One region of the Polymorphospora sp. A560 genome, then DNA from elsewhere that is predicted to be linked to it. Evidence: predicted binding sites of a transcription regulator. Region 1 holds the regulator's gene; each other region holds the start of a gene.

Region 1 (6,800 bases):
CAGCCACGTCGGCGGGGTGCGCTGGTGGAACGTCAAGCACCCGTCGGCGTACGCGGCCCGGCTGGCCGGCGGTGCCTCGCCCGGTCAGGGACGCGAGGTGCTTTCCGGCACCGACCGGCACACCGAGGACGTGATGTTGCGGCTCCGGCTGGCGACCGGCCTGCCGCTGCCGGTGCTCGACGACGCCGGACGGGTCGCGGCGCGGCGGGCGCTCGCCGACGGGCTGCTGGACGGGGCCGCGTACGACGCCGGTCGGGCGGTGCTGACCCTGCGTGGCCGGCTGCTGGCCGACGCGGTCGTACGCGACCTCCTGCCCTGAGGACGGCCGGCCTCGTCCTGAGGGTAAGGCCGGCACCGAGCGGACGCGGAGGCCGACGGACCCGACTCGACGACGGGCTGGCACGACGACAGGCCCGGCACGCGTGCCGGGCCTGTCGTGGGAGTGCGGGGTTACTTGATCCAGTTCGGCGACATCGGGTACTTGTAGAGCTGCCCCTCGTTGGCCTTCATACCGCCCAGGATCCCGAAGATGATCTGGATCGCGAAGACGACCACGCTCGGGATGAAGAACAGGCACCAGCTCACGAAGAGCAGCAGGAAGGCGATCCCCGACCAGAGCACCTGGAAGTTGAGCGCGGCCAGCGCGTGCGCGCGCACCGCCGGCGACTGCTGGCCCTTGGCCAGGTATGAGATCAACGGGCCGACGAAGCCCAGCGGGCCGAAGCTGATCAGCGCGCCGACCGCGCCGCCGAAGTGGGCGATCAGCGCCCACGTCTTCTCGTCGCTGTTGGCGTAGCCGGCCGGGGCCGGGCCGCCGCCGTAGTAGCCACCACCCTGGGGCGGGTAGCCACCACCCTGCGGGGGGTAGCCGCCACCCTGGGGCGGGTATCCGCCACCGGGCGGCGGGTAGCCCTGGCCGGGTGGCGGGTAGCCGCCCGCGCCGGAACTGGGCGGCGGGTAGCCGCCCGCGCCGGACGAGGGCGGCGGGTAGCCGCCGGCTCCGGAACCCGGCGGCGGGTAGGCGCCGCCGCCGGAGGCGGGAGCGTCGTACTGCGGGTTGTTCTGCTTCGACAGGTCGGGCGCGCCGTGCTGCTGGCCGCCGGCCGGCGGGAAGCCGGGGGAGGGCGCCTCGCCCGGCACTGAGTAGGACCCGGGCGTCAGAGGAGCCGTGGGGTCCGGCGGAACCGAGCCGGGATTGCCGTCTCCCGGAGGGCGAGGTGGTTCAGTCATGAGGCCACGGTAGGGGGCGGCATCAACCAACGCCACACGACACCCTGGCCACTCCCGGCGGGCCGGGCGCCACTTCTGGACCGGCTCGCCGTTGAGCTGTTGTCACGGCGTGGTGACCCGGTGGCGGACAGGCTGGCCGGCGAACTGTGTTCCGGGGTGGAATTCCGGCCGACTGTCTGGAATACGGCTTTCGTACCTGATATCGATCATCGCCTGGCCAGGGTTGGCGTCGTAGACTGGCACTCATCCCGGTCGAGTGCCAGCATGTCGAGGGTCGGCATGGCGGATGTCATGCGTGCGGCACGGCCCGGCGGTCACCCGCCACGCACCGGGGCCGGCACGACCGGGGGCAGGGAGGTGGAGATGGGACTCGACGACCGCAAGCTCGACGTCCTGCGGGCGATTGTCGAGGACTACGTCGCCACGCAGGAGCCGGTCGGCAGCAAGGCGCTGGTCGAGCGGCACCAGCTCGGCGTCTCGCCGGCGACCGTACGCAACGACATGGCGGTGCTGGAGGAAGAGGGCTACATCCGCCAGCCGCACACCAGTGCCGGCCGGGTGCCGACCGACCGGGGCTACCGGCTCTTCGTCGACCGCCTCTCCCGTGTGAAGCCGCTGACCCCGGCCGAGCGGCGGGCCATCGAGCGGTTCCTGGTCGGCGCGGTCGACCTCGACGACGTCGTGCACCGGACCGTACGGCTGCTCGCCCAGCTCACCCGGCAGGTCGCCGTCGTGCAGTACCCGAGCCTGGCCCGTTCGTCGGTCCGCCACCTGGAGTTGGTGCCGATCTCGACCACCCGGCTGATGCTGGTCATGATCGCCGACACCGGCCGGGTCGAGCAGCGGCTGGTCGAGCTGCCCGGTCCGGTGGCCGCCGACGACGTCACCGACCTGCGCCGCCGGGTCAACGAGAAGCTCTGCGGTGAGAAACTCGCCGACACCCCGCCGCTGGTGCAGGCCCTGGTCGAAGAGGTGCCGCAGACCGTACGTCCGGCGATGACGACGCTGTCGACGGTGCTGCTGGAGACCCTCGTCGAGCGGCACGAGGAGCGCATCGCGCTCGCCGGCACCGCCAACCTGACGCGCGGCGGGCTGCTCGACTTCCAGGGGTCGCTGCGGCCGATCCTCGAGGCGCTTGAAGAGGAGGTCATCCTTCTCAAGCTCATCGGCGAGGTCGAGCCCAGCACCCTGCGGGTCCGGATCGGCGACGAGAACGAGATCGACAACCTGCGGGCCGCCTCCGTGGTCAGCACCGGCTACGGCCCGGGAGCCACCATCGTCGGTGGGCTGGGCGTGCTCGGGCCGACCCGGATGGACTACCCCGGCACCATCGCCACGGTGCGCGCCGTGGCACGCTACGTAGGCGACCTGTTGGCGCAGAACTGAGACCGACGCACGGCGGCGGCGCAGACTCGGGCGGCGCGGCAGCACCAGCGATCAGGCCGGCAAACGCGAGACCGATATGAGGACACCAGACGCAGTGGCCAAGGACTACTACGGGATTCTCGGCGTCAGCCGGGAAGCCTCTGACGACGAGATCAAGCGGGCCTACCGGAAACTGGCCCGCCAATACCATCCGGACGTCAACCCGGACCCCGAAGCGCACGAGAAGTTCAAGGACATCAACGCGGCGTACGAGGTCCTCTCCGACGACCGGAAGCGGCAGATCGTCGACCTCGGTGGCGACCCGCTCGCCCCGGGCGGAGGCGGGGCCGGCGGTGGCGCCGGGGCCGGCCCGTTCGTGGGCTTCCAGGACATCATGGACGCCTTCTTCGGCGCGGCCGGCGGCACCCGCGGCCCGCGGCCGCGCACCCGGCCGGGTGCCGACGCCATCCTGCGGCTCGAACTCGACCTGGTGGAGACCGCCTTCGGCGTCGAGGCGCCGATCACCGTCGACACCGCCGTGCTCTGCACCACGTGCAGCGGCGCCGGCACGGCCGCCGGCACCCACCTCGCCACCTGCGAGGCGTGCGGCGGCCGGGGCGAGGTGCAGTCGGTGCAGCGGACCTTCCTCGGCCAGGTCGTCTCGGCCCGGCCCTGCACGGCCTGCCAGGGCTACGGCACCGTCATCCCGCACCCGTGCGGCACGTGTGCCGGCGAGGGCCGGGTCCGCACCCGCCGGTCGCTCACCGTCAAGATCCCGGCGGGGGTCGAGGACGGCATGCGGATCCGGCTGGCCCAGCAGGGCGAGGTCGGCCCCGGTGGCGGCACGCCCGGCGACCTCTACGTCGAGATCCACGAGCGGGTCCACGACGTCTACTCCCGCAAGGGCGACGACCTGCACTGCCGGGTCACCGTCCCGATGACGGCGGCGGCGCTGGGCACCCGGCTGACCATCAAGACGCTGGACAGCGAGGAGCCGGTCGACGTCAAGGCCGGCACCCAGCCCGGTTCGACGATGCGGCTGCGGGCGCGGGGCGTACCGCACCTGCGGGGCACCGGCCGTGGCGATCTCTACGTGCATCTCGACGTACGGACCCCGACCAAGCTCGACGCCGAGCAGGAGCGGATGCTGCGCGACTTCGCCAAGACCCGGGGCGAGGAGGTGGCCGAACTCAGCAAGCAGGGCGGCTTCTTCTCCCGGATGCGCGACGCCTTCAACGGGCACGGCTGACGGTCGCCGGCCGGCCCGGTCCGGCTAGCCTGTCCCCGTGTCCGCGCCGCTGTTCCTCGTCGAGGCCCTGCCCACCACCGACCGGCACACCCTCGGCGGCCCCGAGGGGCATCACGCGGCGACCGTCCAGCGCCTGCGGGTCGGCGAGCCGCTGCTGCTCGCCGACGGCCGGGGCGGCACCGCGTCCGCCGAGGTCGTCGCCGTCGGCCGGGGCACCCTGGACGTGCGGGTCACCGACCGGCGCCACGTCGACCGTCCCGACCCCCGGCTCACCGTCGTGCAGGGCATCGCGAAGGGCGACCGGGGCGAACTCGCCGTACAGGCGATGACCGAGGTCGGCGTCGACACGATCGTGCCCTGGGCGGCGGCCCGCTCGGTGGTCCGGTGGCGCGACGGGCGTGGCGCCCGGGCCCGGGACCGCTGGGCCGTGACCGCCCGCGAGGCGGCCAAGCAGGCCCGCCGCCCGTGGTTGCCGGCGGTCGCCGGCGATCCCGACGAGTCCACCGCGGTGGTGGCCCGGCGGCTCGCGGCCGGCGCGGCGGCGTATGTGCTGCACGAGGAGGCCACCGAGCGCCTGTCGACCGTCGACCTGCCGGCGACGGGGGAGATCACGCTGGTGGTCGGCCCCGAAGGGGGTATCGACCGGGCCGAGGTCGACACGTTCACCGCCGCCGGGGCGGTGCCGGTACGCCTCGGCGAGGCGGTGCTGCGTACGTCGACGGCCGGTGTCGCCGCCCTCGCGGTCCTGGCCACCCGCCTCGGCCGCTGGTGACGCCGGCCTTTCGCGCGGTGGTGACGGCCGCGGCGCCCGGCGCTCCCGTGGCCGGCGGTGCCGGGATCAGAGCCGGGGAAAGATGCCGGGGTCAGAGCCGGGGAAACACGTGCACCGGCTGGTCGTCGGGGCGTAGGTCGAGCCCGGCCGGGCCGACGATCAGGGGGTCGGGGGTGCCGACCGCGTCGCCCGAGTTCCGCAGTTCGTAGGAACACAAGCATGATCGGGTCGGGGTCGATGCTGGTCACGGGCTCGCAGATGCCTCGGACTGGGCCGGCGGATCCGAAAGTGTAGTAACACGACCTGAGATTCACATCTTGTTCTGCCAGTGGTGATGTGGTTTCTTCGTAGTCATGTATCTGCGGTTCACCTCGCGGACCAACGCCGACGGCAGCGTGGTGCGCTACGTCGCGTTGGCACACAACCGGCGCGTGGACGGCAAGATCAAGCCTGATGTGCTTATGAATCTGGGCCGCGTCGACCGGGTCGACGTCGAAGGGCTGCGCCGGCTCGCCGCGTCGATCGACAAGCACTTCGGCGAAGACGGCGCGGGTGCGGAAGCGGGCCTGGCGGCCGGAGCGGGACCTCTCGACGTCGTCGACGCACGGTCGATCGGGTCGACATGGCTGCTCGACGGGTTGTGGCGGCGCCTCGACGTCGGCGCGGCGGTGCGGGCGGCTGCGGACGCGCGTAGGTTCACCACGAACATGGAACGGGTGCTGTTCGCGCTGGTCGCCAACCGAGCTGTGGCGCCGATGAGCAAGCTGTCGGCCGCCGAGTGGGCCGGGCAGGACACGGTCATCCCGGGCCTGACCGGTATGGACGACGACCACGCGTACCGGGCGATGGACCTGCTCATCGACGCCGATACCTGCGGCCGGGTGCAGGAGGCGGTGTTCTTCGCCGTGGCCAACCTGTTCAACCTTGAAGTCGACCTGTTGTTCTTCGACACCACCAGCACCTACTTCGAACGCGACACCGAAGACGACGGCGACGATGCGTTTCGCCGGTTCGGGCACTCCAAGGACCACCGCTCGGATCTGCCGCAGATCGTCATCGGCCTGGCCGTGACCAAGGAAGGCATCCCGGTGCGGTGCTGGTGCTGGCCCGGCAACAGCAATGACCAGGCCGTGCTGGCCGAGGTTCGCGACGACATGCGCGACTGGAAGCTCGGACGCGTGATCACCGTGGTCGACCGCGGGTTCTCCAGCGCGGACAACCTGGCCTACCTGCGCCGCGCCGGCGGGCACTACATCGCCGGGATGCGCATGCGTGACGGCAACCCCCTCGTCGAGCGGGTCCTGGCCCGCCAGGGCCGCTACCAGCAGGTCAAGGACAACCTGCGCGTCAAGGAAGTACGCATCGACGGATCCGACGTGCGGTTCGTCATCTGCCACAACCCCGACCAGGCGATGCGTGACAAGCAGCACCGCGACGACGCGATCGCCCGCGTCGAAGCCGAACTCGAACGCATCCGTGACCAGCGCGAACGCGACGCCAGACGACCCGTCGCAGACAAGGCCCGTAAGAAGAACGAGGCGGCGCACGCCCGCGCCGAGTGCGCCCTGCGCGACCACCCGACCCTGGGCCGGTGGCTCGTCCAGCAGCCCAACGGACGACTGAAGGTCAACAAGGCCAAGGTCAAGGCCGAGGAACGCCTCGATGGCAAGTACCTCATCGCCACCTCCGACCCGCACATCAGCGCCGAGGACGTCGCGCTGGGCTACAAGAACCTCCTCGAGGCCGAGCGCGGGTTCCGCGACCTGAAGTCGCAACTGCTGCTGCGGCCGGTGTTCCACCGCCTCGAGCACCGCATCCGCGCCCACGTCCTCATCTGCTGGCTGGCCCTGCTGCTGATCCGCGTCGCCGAACGCGCCACCGGCCAGACCTGGCGAAACATCAACCGGCAACTCGGACGAATCAGCCAGGTCACCCTCGCCGGGCCCGCCGGCACCGTCGTGCAGACCACCCCGCTGAGACCCGAACACAAGGCCATCTACCAGGCACTTTCCGTCCAGCCGCCGGCCCGGGTCACCGCCTTCGACCCCCAGTAGCCAAGATCAGATCCTGGCAAGAGGGCGTAGACACACGCCTCTTGTTCGACGCACGTCAATCTTCGCTGCTCCACATCCAGATTCCGATGATCGTTGAACTACAAACTGCGGAACCCGGGCGTCGGGGTCC
Region 2 (6,800 bases), 2.3 Mb from region 1:
GAGAAGGTGCTCGACGCGGCCGAGGAGGCGGCGGTGGAGGCCGGCGTGCACCTGTCGTGCAACCTGACCGGTCAGGTCTTCGTCAACCAGTCCGCGGCGTTCTCCGACTTCCACGCCAGTGGGGCCAACCCGGCGGCGAACGCGGCCCTCACCGACGGGGCGTACGTCGCCGGCCGGTTCCGCATCGTCCAGTCGCGCCGCCACCTCTGATCCGCCTGACCCTCATGATCCCCGTGATCAGGGACCAGGACGCGCGTGTCGTCGGCGTGCCGAGGCGCGTACTCCCTGATCACGGGGATCATGGGCGGGACGCCTAGGCGGCGGGACGTCTAGGCGGAGCGGCGCATCTGCAGTTCGGTGAGCACCGGGATGGTCGGGTGCGGCACCCGAACCCCGGTGTCGACGAAGCCCAGCCGCTCGTACGCGCGTACCGCCCGGTCGTTGCCGACCACGACCTCGAGCATCAACTCGGGCCGGCCGGCCATCCGCGACCACCGCGCGACGCTGTCCAGCAGCGCCCCCAGCACCCCGCTGCCCCGGTGTTCGGGTGTGACGTAGACCGCGTAGACGACGGTGAGGGTCGGCTCGTGCGGCGAGACGACGCCGCCGGCGTGCGCCACGAAACGCCCGTCCACCTCGGCGACGAACTGGGCGACGTCGTCGCCGGCCGAGACCCGGGCGACCCGGGCGGCGAACTCGGCGTGCGGCCGCGCCGCCGCCTCGGCCAGCGTCTCCAGGAAGGCCAGCGGCGTGTCGGCCAGCATCTCGAGCCGCATCGCCCGCATCCGTGCCGTGTCGGACGGGCGGAGCCGGCGTACGGCGGTCGGTGGGGCGGTCACGTCGGTCATCGTGGCATGGTCGGCGCCGGTACGGCCCGGCGGCAACCCGATTCGCCGCCGGTCAGGGCGCGTTGGGGGGAGGGGCCGCCCGGACCCGCCCGACCAGCAGTTGGCCGCCGACGTCGCGGCACAGTCCGGTGCCGTACTCGAAACCCAGCCGGCCGGGATAGCGGGCGAGGGCGGCCACGACCCAGTCCGGGCCGATCGCGAGGCAGGCGATGTGCCACAGGCCGTCCTCGTCGCGCAGCAGCCAGCCGTTCTTGATCGCGACCTGCGGGGCGAGGTCGGCGGGCAACGCGGCCCGGATCCCGAAGTCACCCACCCCGCGCACCCGCCGCATCTCGTCGAGCAGCCACGGCGTCCACCGGTCGCCGGCCGCGCGGCCGTCGGCGAGGCAGAGCCCGATCCGTACGGTGTCCCGCGCCGAGACGACCGTGTTGCTCCAGGCGTCGTGGTAGGGCGCCGAGTCGGTCAGCCCACAGGTCTCCACCAGCCGCTCGATCGACCGGCGGCGCCCGAGGACCGCGAAGAGGTCCTGTGCCGCCGCGTTGTCGCTGTCGCGGATCATCCGGGTCAGCGCGTCCAGCCGGGCCTCCGTCGGGGTCTCGCCGGGCGGTAGCCGCCGCAGGTAGTCGGCGGCGAGCCAGGCTTTCACCATCGACATCGTGTCGCTTGGCGCGGTGTGGTTGGCGGACCCGGTGATCCGGCCGGAGCGGCGGTCGAGGAAGGCCCAGGACAGGAACCCTTCGACGGGCACCCGCACCGCGTCCGGGGACGGCGGGCCGGGGTCGGGGGCGGCGGTCGCGCCGGCCGCGGGTTCGGTGCCCGCGGCGGGGTCCGGGCCGCGTACGAGGGCGGCCGGGGCGGGGTCGGCCGCACCGTGCCGGATCACCTCGTGGACGACCTCCGCCCCGATGAGCCCGGCGGCGAGCAGGAGTACGACGAACAGGTGGTGCCGCCGGCGCCGCCGGTGCCGACGTAGCCGGTGACGTGCCATCGGTTGGCTGGTTTCGGGGTGACCCACGTTGGTTAAACGAGCAACCCATTCCGGCGACGCCGTCGTGCATAAGATCGCATTCACCGTGTCCTTTTTGGGGTAGTGCACGGCAGAGATACCTCGTGTAGCGTGCGATTTCGGCCGCCATGTTCGACGGGACCGACATGGATCACGATTCCAGGTCCTCTCCGGGCGTACGTCCCGGGCCGGGAGGAGTGAAAGGCCAGGCAGCATCGAAGTGAGGAAGTGCACCGTGGCACAGGGCACCGTGAAGTGGTTCAACAGCGAAAAGGGCTACGGCTTCATCGCGGTCGACGGGGGGCAGGACGTGTTCGTCCACTTCTCGGCGATCCAGATGGACGGCTACAAGGCACTTGACGACGGGCAGCGGGTGGAGTTCGAGATCGCCCAGGGTCAAAAGGGGCCGCAGGCCGAAAAAGTGCACCTCATCGCCTGACGGCAGAGATCGACCAAGGCGACCGAGAGGGGCCTCGGAAGAAACGTTCGGCGCCGGTTCTCCATAGCAGAGGGCCGGCGTCTTCGTTGTCCCCGAGGACGTCCTTTTCCTAACCGCTTCCCGGTGAGCAGGCACATGACGTGCCTCAATCGGTGTACGGCTCTCCGGCAGCTCCGGCCCGCCGGTTCGTTCTCGGCTTCCGTGCCGGTCCCTCGAATGAGGGAGCCCCGGCCCCTTGAATGGGGGAACGTCTCCGATGTTCGCCGGCCGGGTCGGGTTTCCGGGCCCTGATCGGCGTGATCCGGGACGGGCTGTCGTCGCGCCGGGGTGTCGCGACGCCCGCTCCCGAGAGTGATCGTTGCGCGTCTATCTGTCGCGGGCTGCCTGGTCGGCCTCGCGCGACGTGTGGCGGGGCCGTCGCGGGCGATCCCGGAAAAGCTCAACGAGCTTGCACTCGGCAGGGGGGAGTGCTAAACAGGTCATTGGCACTCGCGGACCGTGAGTGCCAATGGTCGGGGCGGTGGGGCCACCGGTGCGGACCCGGGAGACGGGGCTGTGGCGATGGCCGGTCGTCGCGGGCTATCCGGCCCGGCCAACGGACGTCACTGTCGCCAGGTAGTGACGTCCGAGGCTGCGTAGTCAGGCGGCACACCCGGGCCAACCGGCCCAGGTGGCCGTGAGTGTCCAGGAGGACAACGCCGTATGGCCAAGATCATTGCGTTCGACGAGGAGGCGCGCCGCGGCCTCGAGCGGGGCATGAACACCCTCGCCGACGCCGTAAAGGTGACGCTCGGCCCCAAGGGCCGCAACGTCGTGCTCGAGAAGAAGTGGGGCGCCCCCACCATCACCAACGATGGTGTGAGCATCGCCAAGGAGATCGAGCTCGAGGACCCGTACGAGAAGATCGGCGCCGAGCTGGTCAAGGAGGTCGCGAAGAAGACCGACGACGTGGCCGGCGACGGCACGACGACGGCGACCGTCCTGGCCCAGGCGCTGGTCCGCGAGGGCCTGCGCAACGTCGCGGCCGGCGCGAACCCGATCGCCCTCAAGCGGGGCATCGAGTCCGCGGTCGCCGCCGTGGCGGAGGAGCTGGCCAAGCTCGCCAAGGACGTCGAGACCAAGGAGCAGATCGCCTCCACCGCGTCGATCTCCGCCGGTGACAACACCGTCGGCGAGATCATCGCCGAGGCGATGGACAAGGTCGGCAAGGAAGGCGTCATCACCGTCGAGGAGAGCAACACCTTCGGGCTCGAGCTCGAGCTCACCGAGGGTATGCGCTTCGACAAGGGCTACATCTCGCCCTACTTCTGGACCGACCCGGAGCGTATGGAGGCCGTCCTCGACGACCCGTACATCCTGATCGTCGACGGCAAGATCTCGGCGGTTAAGGACCTGCTCCCGATCCTCGAGAAGATCATGCAGTCGGGCAAGCCGCTGCTGATCATCGCCGAGGACATCGAGGGCGAGGCCCTGGCCACCCTGATCGTCAACAAGGTGCGTGGCACCTTCAAGTCCGTCGCCGTCAAGGCCCCGGGCTTCGGCGACCGCCGCAAGGCGATGCTGAACGACATCGCGATCCTGACCGGTGGTCGGGTCATCAGCGAAGAGGTCGGCCTCAAGCTCGACGCCGTCACCATCGACCTGCTGGGCCACGCCCGCAAGGTGCAGGTGACCAAGGACGAGACCACCATCGTCGACGGTGCCGGTGACGCCGACCAGATCCAGGGCCGGGTCAACCAGATCCGCGCCGAGATCGAGAAGAGCGACTCCGACTACGACCGCGAGAAGCTGCAGGAGCGGCTGGCCAAGCTGGCCGGTGGCGTTGCGGTGATCAAGGTCGGCGCGGCCACCGAGGTCGAGCTGAAGGAGCGCAAGCACCGCATCGAGGACGCGGTCCGCAACGCGAAGGCCGCCGTCGAAGAGGGCATCGTCCCTGGTGGTGGCGTCGCGCTGGTCCAGGCCGGCAAGACCGCCTTCGACAAGCTGGACCTCGTTGGTGACGAGGCGACCGGTGCGCAGATCGTCAAGGTCGCGCTGGACGCCCCGCTGCGCCAGATCGCGGTCAACGCCGGCCTCGAGGGCGGCGTCGTGGTCGAGCGGGTCCGCAACATCGAGGCCGGCCACGGCCTCAACGCGGCCAGCGGCGAGTACGTCGACCTGCTCAAGGCCGGCATCATCGACCCGGCCAAGGTGACCCGGTCGGCGCTGCAGAACGCCGCCTCGATCGCGGCGCTGTTCCTCACCACGGAGGCCGTGGTGGCGGACAAGCCGGAGAAGACCCCGGCCCCGGCGGGCGCGCCGGGCGGCGGGGAGATGGACTTCTGAGTCCGGACTCCACGTGACGAAGGGCGGGCCGCGCGAGCGGCCCGCCCTTCGGCGTCTGCGGCACCCGGCCGCTGACGGCGCCTAGCGCCGCTGGTTGCGTTGCTTCTGGCGCCGTGACGTGGGTTCCGGCGCCATCTGTCGGGGCGCGTCGACCAGCGCCAGCGGCTCGTCCGCTGGCGGATCGTCGTACTCCGCCAGTTCGGCCAGGTCACCGAAGTCGAGCCGGTCGACGGGCAGGTCCGTGGACCGGTCCGCCATCCGCGCCGAGGCCGGAACGTGGAGATCGTCCGTCGGGTCGTCGTCCTTGGTCATGACCTCCTCCTTCCCCGGTCACCGTAAGGCGCGGCGGCCGGTGGCCGGGGACGAACGGCGCTACACCCGATACCTCCCATTTCGCTGGTCAGGTAGGGAGACGCGCCGGACGGCGACGGTCAGAGCTGCTTAGGGAGACGCGCCGAGGGCGACGGTCAGAGCTGCTTGCGGAAGAGGAAGAAGACCCGTTCGATCCAGGCCCCGGCGCTGCCGGCGTAGAACGGCACCGGGCCGACCCAGCCGATCTGGACCCGATCGTGCCCGGCCGCCCGCTGGTCGCGCAGGCAGCGGCGCAGCAGCACACCGCCGATGCCGAGCCCCTGCGTGTCCGGCGCGGTCCCCATCGGGCCGAACCAGGACGGCCGCGACGACCCGTACGCGGCGAAGCCGAGCAGTTCGCCGCTGTCGCGTACGGCGAGATGGCAGCCGCCGTCCGGGCGGTCGACCGAGTGGGCGAGTTCGCCGCCCCACGACCCGCCGAAGGTGGCCCGGGCGAAGGCGACCAGCGCCGGCACGTCGTCCTCGGTCGCCCGCCGTACCCGGATCCCGCGCTCGGCGAGGCGGGCCTCGGCCGGCCCGGTGTCCCGCAGCGCCGGCGAGCCGTCGTAGGACAGGTCGGCGGTCATGTTCCAGGCCGTCCGGTCCTGCTCGTAGCCGAGCGCCATCGCCGCGCAGATCGCCGGCGTGTACCGAACGTCGATTCCCGGCCAGGCGTAGTACGGCGGGTTGCCGGCCAGCAGGACCTCACCGGCGCCCAGCCCGGCGAGCGCGCCCTCGACCCGTGACAGCAGGGTGCGGCCGATGCCCCGGCGCCGGTCGGCGGGGTGGACCGCGATCAGGTCGACGTGGCCGACGGCGGGGTCGCGGTGGGCGATGGAGCCGAGCACGACGCCGACCGGTTCGCCGCCGGCGACCGCGACGAACCCGACGAGCTGCCGGCGGCCGTCCGTCCAGGTCGCGTCGCCGGGGGCGGTGGTCTCGCGGAGCCGGGTGACGATCTCGTTCGCCTCGGCCGAGTCCTCCGGCAGATCGAGCGCTTCGCCACAGAGTGCCACCACCTGGGGCAGATCGGCATCGGTCAGTTCGGCGACGGAGAACTCGAGATCCACGAGCGCCGAACCTACCGTGTCTGGCGGGCCCGCTCCACCGCGGCGTACGCGTCGACCAGACCGGCACCCTCGACGTTGGCGAGCTGCCCGCAGTCGCCCTCGCGCTGGCTCGCCGTCGGGGGCACGACCCCGGTGGCGGTGTCCAGCATGATCTGCCGGGTGGTGGCCAGGTCACCGATCAGGGCCGGGTTCGCCGACCACATCAGCGCCGCCACGCCGGCGACCTGCGGGGTGGCCATCGACGTGCCGGAGTTGCTGGTGTAGCCACCGCCGGGCATCGCCGACAGCACGTCGGCGCCCGGCGCCACCAGATCGGGTTTCGCCGAACCGTCCGGGGCGGGGCCACGGCTGGAGAACTCGGTCACCCTGCGGTTCTCGTTCACCGCGCCGACGGTCAGCACGTCGGCGTACGGCGCGGGCGGATCGTCGATCGAGCCGCAGAACGGGCCGGTGTTGCCGGCGGCGGCGACGAAGAGGATGCCGGCGGCGGCGAAGGCGGCCGTCGCCTCCGCCAGGGCCGCGGTGTCGCACCCCTCCAGGGCCGGGCAGCCCCAGGAGTTGGTGAGGATGTGCGGCGCGCGGTCCGGCCGGCCGTCGGTGAACGGGTCGCCGCCGGCCGGGAACGGCGCCAGCATGAACTGCAGGCAGTCGAGGTAGCGGGCCGGGTTGCCCAGGTTGCGGTCGAGGTTGACGCAGCCGACCCACTGGGCGCCGGGGGCGACGCCGATGTTGTCGCGCCCGACGGCCGAACCGGCGGTGTG
Region 3 (6,800 bases), 2.5 Mb from region 1:
CGAGAGCCGCTGGGCCTCCTCGTGCACCCGTACGTTGTCGACGGCGACGGCCGCCTGGCCGGCGAACGTGCGCAGCGTGACCAGGTCGGTGTCGTCGAACTCGTCGGAGCCGAGCCGGTCGTAGAGGGCGAGGACGCCGAGCGCGGTCGGCAGCGTCGGCGGCCACAGCCCGCCGGGCAGTCGCCCGGCGGGAACCCCGGTGGCCGGGGCGTCGGTGGCCGGCCCGGGTGCCGAGAAGGGTACGGCCACGTAGGTGCGGCAGCGCGGCTCGTGCGTCGACAGGTGTGGCCCGTCGCGGTCGACGCGGCCGCGGCGCGGCTCGCCGGTGGCGGCGACGGCGCCGAGCAGGCCGCTGCCGAGCGACACCCGCAGGGCCGCCGGGTCGTGGTCGGGCCGGCCGGGCCGGTCCTGGAGCGCGACGGCGACACCGACGACGGCCCCGTTGGTGCGGACGCCGGCCTTGCCGGCGCCGGCCTTCGCGGCGCCGGGCCGGGCGGTGAGGCCGACCGGCCAGCGTTCGTCGAGTCCCTCGGCGCACTGGCCGACCAGGAGTCCGCTGGCCGGGTCGAGCAGGAGCACCACGCCGGCCCGGGCGCCGGTCGCGGCGAGCGCGGTCTGGAGGATCACCTGGAGGATCCGTTGCAGGTCGTGGGTGCTGGACAGGGTGTCGCCGAGCACCGCCAGGTGTCCCCGGAGCTGGTCGCGGCTGGCGGTCAGGGCCTGGACGTACGACTGCGTCTCGCGGGTCATCCGGTTGAACGTGGTGGCCAGCCGGCCCACCTCGTCGTGCCCGTGCACCGGCACCCGGGCGGCGAGGTCGCCGTCGGCGACCCGGTCGGCGGCGCGGGCCAGTTCGGCGAGCGGCCGGGTGGTCGAGCGGGCCAGCCACCAGGCGGCGACGACGGCGGCGAACCCGGCGGCCAGGACCGCGCCGATCAGCACCACGTAGAGGCCCTGCGGCTGTCCCCGGGGCACGGAGAGCGCCAGCGGTAGCGGCTGGCCCGGTGACGGGTTGATCCGGCGGACGTACCGGCCGGTGCCGGTCTCGGCGATGGCGTCGCCCTCGGCGCGTGCCGCCGCGTCGAGGACCGCGTCGACGCCGGTCGCCGGCTCGGTGGTGTGCCGTACGGTCGGGGCCGCGACGCCCGGCAGGAGGGTGACGCCGGTGCCGGTCGCGGCGGCCAGCCGGGAGAGGAAGGCGTGGTCGAGGACCTGGGTGACGACCACCTCGCCGATCAGGGCGCCGCTCTCGGCGCGCATCTCGACGCGTACGGCGATCGCCTCGTAGTCGGCGTCCGGGGCGGTCTGCGCGGCGCAGTCGGCCCACGGCTGGGGTGGGTTGCCGGCGGTGGCGAAGGCGGCGCGGCCGTCGGCGTCGCTGATCAGGACCGCCGAAACCAGCCCGCGGGCGACCAGTTGGCTCGCGGTCCCGGCCCGGCGGGCCGGGTCGGCGGGTACGGCCACCGCGTCGGCCGCGGCGTGCATCTGCTGGCAGAGGGCGCTGACCGAGGTGCGTACGGTGGCGGCGGCGGTGTCCAGCCGGTCGACGGTACGTTCGTAGCTCACCGCGGCGACGGTCGTACCGACGAAGACGGCGCCGAGCAGCACGGGACCGAGGACGACCGCGAGGAAGGCGGTCGTCAACCGTCCACGCAGCGTCACTCTTCCCCCCGGAGGTTCCGCACCCGTTGGTGCGATGCTGACACAGACGGACCTTTCAGTTACGGCCTGTTGCAGGAGCGGTCGATGTCGGATTTGTCGAATGGAGCGAACGCGGCGCGCCGCCACAAGACGGACATCCGTATCAACGTCCTGGCCCGCCGTCGGTCACTGCCGGCGGCGCTCCGATCGGCCGCCGCCGGCCGCGTGCAGGCTGGCCTGGCCGACCTGGTACGGCGGCATCGGCCACGGACGGTGACCGCCTACGTGCCAGTCGGTTCCGAGCCCGGCGGACCCGACCTGCCGGAAGCCCTGCTGGCGATGCTCGCCGCCGGTGGCGCGCCGGGGTCGAGGCTGCTGCTGCCGGTGCTGTGCCCGGATCTCGACCTCGACTGGGCGGAGTACGCCGGTTCGGAGCCGCTGGTGGCCGCCGGGCGCGGATTGCGCGAGCCGGCCGGGCCGCGCCTCGGGCCGGCCGCCGTCGGCGCCGCGGACCTGGTGGTGGTGCCGGCGGTGGCGGTGGACCGGCGGGGGCTCCGGCTGGGCCGCGGCGGCGGCTCGTACGACCGCGCGCTCGCCCGCGTCGCCCCGGCGACCCTGACCGTGGCGCTGCTGCACGACGGCGAACTGCTGGACGCCGTACCGGCCGAGGAGCACGACCGTCCGGTCCACGCGGTGATCACTCCCAGCGGCGTACGGCGGCTCCCGGCCGGCTGAGTGTCGCGCCCCACACTCCCGCTGGACGAATCCGGTGCGGATAGCGCACCATTGGCACTCGAACGCGTCGAGTGCCAACCGATGATCATGATCCGGAGGAGACAGTGCCCACGTACCAGTACGCCTGCACCGCGTGCGGCCACCAGCTCGAGGCGGTGCAGTCGTTCGCCGACGAGCCGCTGACCGAGTGCCCGGCCTGTGAGGGGCGGCTGCGCAAGCTCTTCAACTCGGTGGGCATCGTCTTCAAGGGTTCCGGGTTCTACCGCACCGACTCCCGGTCCGGCTCGTCGGAGTCGGCCACCAGCGGCAAGCCGGCCAAGGCGGAGTCGTCCGGTTCCTCGGGCTCCGGGTCGAACGGCTCCGGCGGCAAGGACTCGGCCGGCTCCGGGTCGAAGGAGAAGCCGGCGTCGAGCGGCACCGCCTCCAGCGGCTCCAGCTCCTCTTCCGGCGGCTCGTCGTCGGCCGGCAAGGCCGCCACGTAGCGGCTCGGCCGAAGCGGCACCCGCCGGCTCGGGCATAACAGATCGACCCGGCCGACGGGGGTTGTCCACAGGAAGCCCCGTCGTCCACAGGCGGACGGCTCGGTCCAACGGGACCGGGCCGTCGGCGTCTAGCGTCCCTGCCGACCGGCGGCCCACGGTCCCCCACCGCCAGCCGTCCGAAGCCGGTCGGAGGGAGGCACCCCGATGTTCCGTCGCACCCGGTCCGGCGACGCCGACGGCGCGCTCACACCGGTCCGCTGGCCAGGCCGGCCCCGTCCGGCCACCGTGCTGCGGGCCGCCCTGGTCGCCGTCCTGCTGGCGCTGGCCGCCGCGGTGTTGACCGCGCGGGCCGACCCCGACCGCACGGCCGCCTGCGGCCCCCCGATCGCCGCAGACCCGACCGGACCACCATCCGGCGGGTCTTTCCCCGCCCCGGACGCCCCACCGGGCCGGCTCGCGGTGCCCGCCGGATCGGTCGGGGTACCGGTACGGCCCGCCGAACCCGCCGCTCTCGCCGTCGTACGCCCCGGCAGCCGGATCGACCTGCTGGCGCTACCGGCCGGCGCCGGGGCACAGCCGGCGCCGGAACCGCTCCGGCTGGCCACCGGGGCGCTCGTGCTCGACGTCGTGGCGGTCGACGGCGCTACCGCCCTCTACCTGGCGCTCACTCCGGACCAGGCGAACCGCACGCTCGGTATGCCCGAGACGACCCGCTTCGGGGTCGTCGTGCCACCCTGATCGACCGGATCCGGCCCGGCTCAGTCCCGATATCGACCGGCCCCTGGCCGACTCAGTCCCAATATCGACCGGCCCCTGGCCGGCTCAGTCCCAGTAGTGCGGCGGGCGCTCGGCCAGCAGCCGGTCGTCGTTCGATCCGGGCCGCTCGCCCCAGCCCCGGTCGGTGTCGTCCGCGGTCTGCTCCGGCAACACCACCAGCTCGTCCTCGCCGAACTCGACCGTCCGGTCGTCGGCGTCGATCCGTACCCGCGCCGGCTCGGTCGCCGCCGCCCCGTCCGCCATACGTGCCGATCTGTCCACGGCAGAAAGCGTACCCAGCCACGGGCCGGCACACCGAACGTCAGCGGGTCCCGACGGCGACCGGTTGGTAGCGTCAGTCGGCGTGACGACGCCCAGCGGTGACCCGACCGACCACGAGTACTGGCGCCGCCCCGCCGACCTCGAACCGGGCCAGCCGGCCCCACGGCCCGCCGCGCCGGCCGCCCCCGAGACGCCCGGCTACCAGGGGCCGCCGCCGACCACCCCGGCCACGACCGGCTGGCGGCCACCCACCGTCGTCAACCCGATGGCACCACGCCAGCTCCCGTCGCAGGACCAGGATTCGATCGACGCCGACGAGCGCGGCGCCCGCACGCTCACCTACGGCATCGCGATGGTCGGCGGCGCCGTACTGGTCATCGTCATCTGTCTGCTCTGCTCACGGGTGCTGTTCTGAGCCGTCAGACGACGCCGCTCCAGACCGCCTGCGCACCGGTCTCCCCGGTCAGGTAGACGTAGATCATCGTCACCACACCGAGGATCGTGACCAGCACCGCGAGAACGGTGGGCACCCATGCCGGCACGTGGGGCCCACGCTCGCCGCGGGTGGTGAGGAACACCAGCGCCCCGGTCGCGATCGCCAGCGCCAGCGAGAACCAGAAGGTCAGGTCGCCGTACGCCTGGTGCTCGTTGACCTTGTCGAGAATCTCCTGGCCGTAGCCCGCCGTGATCAGGCGTTCCTCCAGCGCCTCGCCGGAGATCTTCGAGAACAGCGCCGACACCGGTGCGGCCACGGCCAGCAGCACGGCCGCCCAACCGATGCGGGTGCGTGCCCTCGGCACGAACCCGTAGACGATCCCGACGACGGCCAGCAGCGGCACGAAGACCACGGCCGCGTGCACGAGCAACGGGTGGGCCGGCAGGCCCATGAACTCATCGAACACGGACGCCTCCTGGGGGCGGATACGACGTGACCCTTCGACGTTCTACACGATGCGACGGGGTCCGACGGTTCACCGCGTCGGCGCGGCCGTGGCAGTCTTGGTCGCATGGCTGCCACCGATCCCAGCGACGACGACCTCGGCCTGTTCGGTCCGGGTTCGGTGACCTGGCGGGTACACCAGGAGCCGGTGCTGCTCGTCGCCGGGCTGCGTTCGCTCTACCTCCAGGCGCTGCACCCCCGGGCGGTGGCCGGGGTCGCCCAGAACTCGAGTTACCAGAGCGACCCCTGGGGGCGGCTGGTCCGCACCGCCACCTACGTCGCCACCGTCGTCTACGGCAGCAGCACCCAGGTGCGGGACGCCGGCCGGCGGCTGCGCGGCCTGCACGCCCGGATGCGGGCGGTCGACCCGGCCACCGGGGAGACCTTCCGGATCGACGAACCCGACCTGCTGCGCTGGGTGCACGTGACCGAGGTCGAGTCGTTCGTGACCACGGCACGCCGGGCCGGTGCCGCGCTGACCGACGACGACGTCGACGCCTACTACACCGAACAGCTGCTCGCCGCCGAACTCGTCGGCCTCGACCCGGCGACCGTGCCCGGCACCGCCGCACAGGTCGCCGACTACTACCGGCAGGTACGCCCCGAACTGCGCCTGACCAGGGACAGTGCCGAGACGATGGTGTTCCTCACCGCCCCGCCGATGCCGCCGCTGCCGTGGAAGATGGGTCTGCCGCTGCGGTTGGCGGTCGAGCTGGGGCCGCCCCGGTGGGCATACCTCGGGCTCGCCGGGACCGCGATCGGGCTGCTTCCCGCGTGGGCCCGCCGGCTGTACGGCGGGCTCGGCCTGCCGACCACCGACCTGTCGGCCGACCTTTCGGTGCGCGGCCTGCGGCTGGCGCTGAGCGCGATCCCGCGCCGTTACGTCGAGGGTCCGATCTACCAGGCCGCGATGGCCCGGGCCGCCCGGCTCGGGGCGGCCGCCTGAGGCACCCGGTCAGGCGTCGGGGGTCAGCAGGCGCTCGACGGCGGCCCACTGCTCCTTGACCGGTGCGTCGGCGCCGGCCGGGCAGTGCCGGCGGTAGTCGCACCAGGTGCACAACGTGCCCGGGTTGGTGGGGAACGCCTCGTCGGCGTCGCCGCCGTCGGCCACCACCTTCTCGGCCGCCATGATGTCCCGGGCGGTGTCCTCGGCCCGCCCGACCTGGCGGGCGATCGACTCCGTGGTGTGCTCGTGCGCCGCGACCGTGCCGGTCGGCAGGTGGTGCAACTCGACCCGGCGGCACGGGCGGCGGAAGACCCGCTCGGCGGCGTAGGCGTACAGCGCCAGGGCCTGGGAGCCGCGCGCGTCGCCGGCGTCGGTGCCGCTGCGGCCGGTCTTGTAGTCGACGATCACCAACTCCGGCTCGCCGTCCGGGCCGGGCCGCGAGTCGATCCGGTCGGCACGGCCGTTGAAGGCCAGCACCGCGGTCTTGACCGCGACGACCCGCTCGACGCCGAGCGGGTCGGCCCCGGGCTCGAGCCCGTCGACATAGGACTCCAGCCAGTCCAGCGCTCGCCGGAACAGCTCGCGCTCCTGCTCCACGTCGCGGTAACCCTCCCGGACCCAGGTGGCCTTGAGCAGGCCGGCGACCGCACCCGTATGGCGCCGGTCGGCCGGCAGCGCGTACCAGTTGCGCAGCGCGGTGTGGACGCTGGCGCCCAGCGAGTTGTGCGCCCACGGCGGCCCCTTCTGCGGCGCCGGCCGGTCCACGTAGGAGTAGCGGTAGCGGCGCGGGCAGTCGGCGTAGGTGCCGAGCTTGCTCGGTGTGCACACGAACAGCCGCTCCGGCATCCCGTCGAACCCGAGCTGCTCGGGCTGGCCGCCACGCGGCCGGGGGGTGGCGCCCCGCGAACGGGACGAACTGGTCGGGGAAGAGGTCGGCCTGCGCACGCCCCGATCCTGCCATCCGGGTCCGACAGGTCGGGCACAGCACGCCCGGCCGGTCACCCCTGCTGGACGTACT

What was found. Region 1 encodes HrcA, which represses chaperone genes, less so after heat shock. Its sites were predicted from a motif close to GGTTNGCACNCTCNNNNNGAGNGTGCNAACC; they were not measured.
Region 2: groL (chaperonin GroEL) is a predicted target of HrcA. The motif match lies at 2,774-2,804, and genes of this name have one in related genera.
Region 3: QCD66_RS32790 (FmdB family zinc ribbon protein) is a predicted target of HrcA. The motif match lies at 2,426-2,456, and genes of this name have one in related genera.

The regions. Positions count from the first base shown of each region.
Region 1 covers NZ_CP122282.1:1,600,114-1,606,913, forward strand. Annotated here, with positions in the region: gene hemW (radical SAM family heme chaperone HemW) at 1-319, shown strand, start outside; gene QCD66_RS07370 (DUF4870 domain-containing protein) at 451-1,230, opposite strand; gene hrcA (heat-inducible transcriptional repressor HrcA) at 1,594-2,616, shown strand; gene dnaJ (molecular chaperone DnaJ) at 2,711-3,844, shown strand; gene QCD66_RS07385 (16S rRNA (uracil(1498)-N(3))-methyltransferase) at 3,882-4,616, shown strand; gene QCD66_RS07390 (hypothetical protein) at 4,708-4,833, opposite strand; gene QCD66_RS07395 (IS1634 family transposase) at 4,970-6,670, shown strand; gene ppk2 (polyphosphate kinase 2) at 6,677-6,800, opposite strand, start outside.
Region 2 covers NZ_CP122282.1:7,442,224-7,449,023, reverse strand. Annotated here, with positions in the region: gene paaN (phenylacetic acid degradation protein PaaN) at 1-210, shown strand, start outside; gene QCD66_RS33590 (GNAT family N-acetyltransferase) at 330-848, opposite strand; gene QCD66_RS33585 (serine hydrolase) at 901-1,836, opposite strand; gene QCD66_RS33580 (cold-shock protein) at 2,090-2,293, shown strand; gene groL (chaperonin GroEL) at 2,996-4,618, shown strand; gene QCD66_RS33570 (hypothetical protein) at 4,700-4,930, opposite strand; gene QCD66_RS33565 (GNAT family N-acetyltransferase) at 5,086-6,039, opposite strand; gene QCD66_RS33560 (S8 family serine peptidase) at 6,051-6,800, opposite strand, start outside.
Region 3 covers NZ_CP122282.1:7,285,937-7,292,736, forward strand. Annotated here, with positions in the region: gene QCD66_RS32780 (diguanylate cyclase) at 1-1,662, opposite strand, end outside; gene QCD66_RS32785 (5-formyltetrahydrofolate cyclo-ligase) at 1,747-2,376, shown strand; gene QCD66_RS32790 (FmdB family zinc ribbon protein) at 2,481-2,858, shown strand; gene QCD66_RS32795 (flagellar biosynthesis protein FlgA) at 3,063-3,596, shown strand; gene QCD66_RS32800 (hypothetical protein) at 3,681-3,878, opposite strand; gene QCD66_RS32805 (translation initiation factor 2) at 3,979-4,311, shown strand; gene QCD66_RS32810 (DUF2231 domain-containing protein) at 4,316-4,798, opposite strand; gene QCD66_RS32815 (oxygenase MpaB family protein) at 4,904-5,782, shown strand; gene QCD66_RS32820 (RecB family exonuclease) at 5,792-6,628, opposite strand; gene QCD66_RS32825 (MarC family protein) at 6,781-6,800, opposite strand, start outside.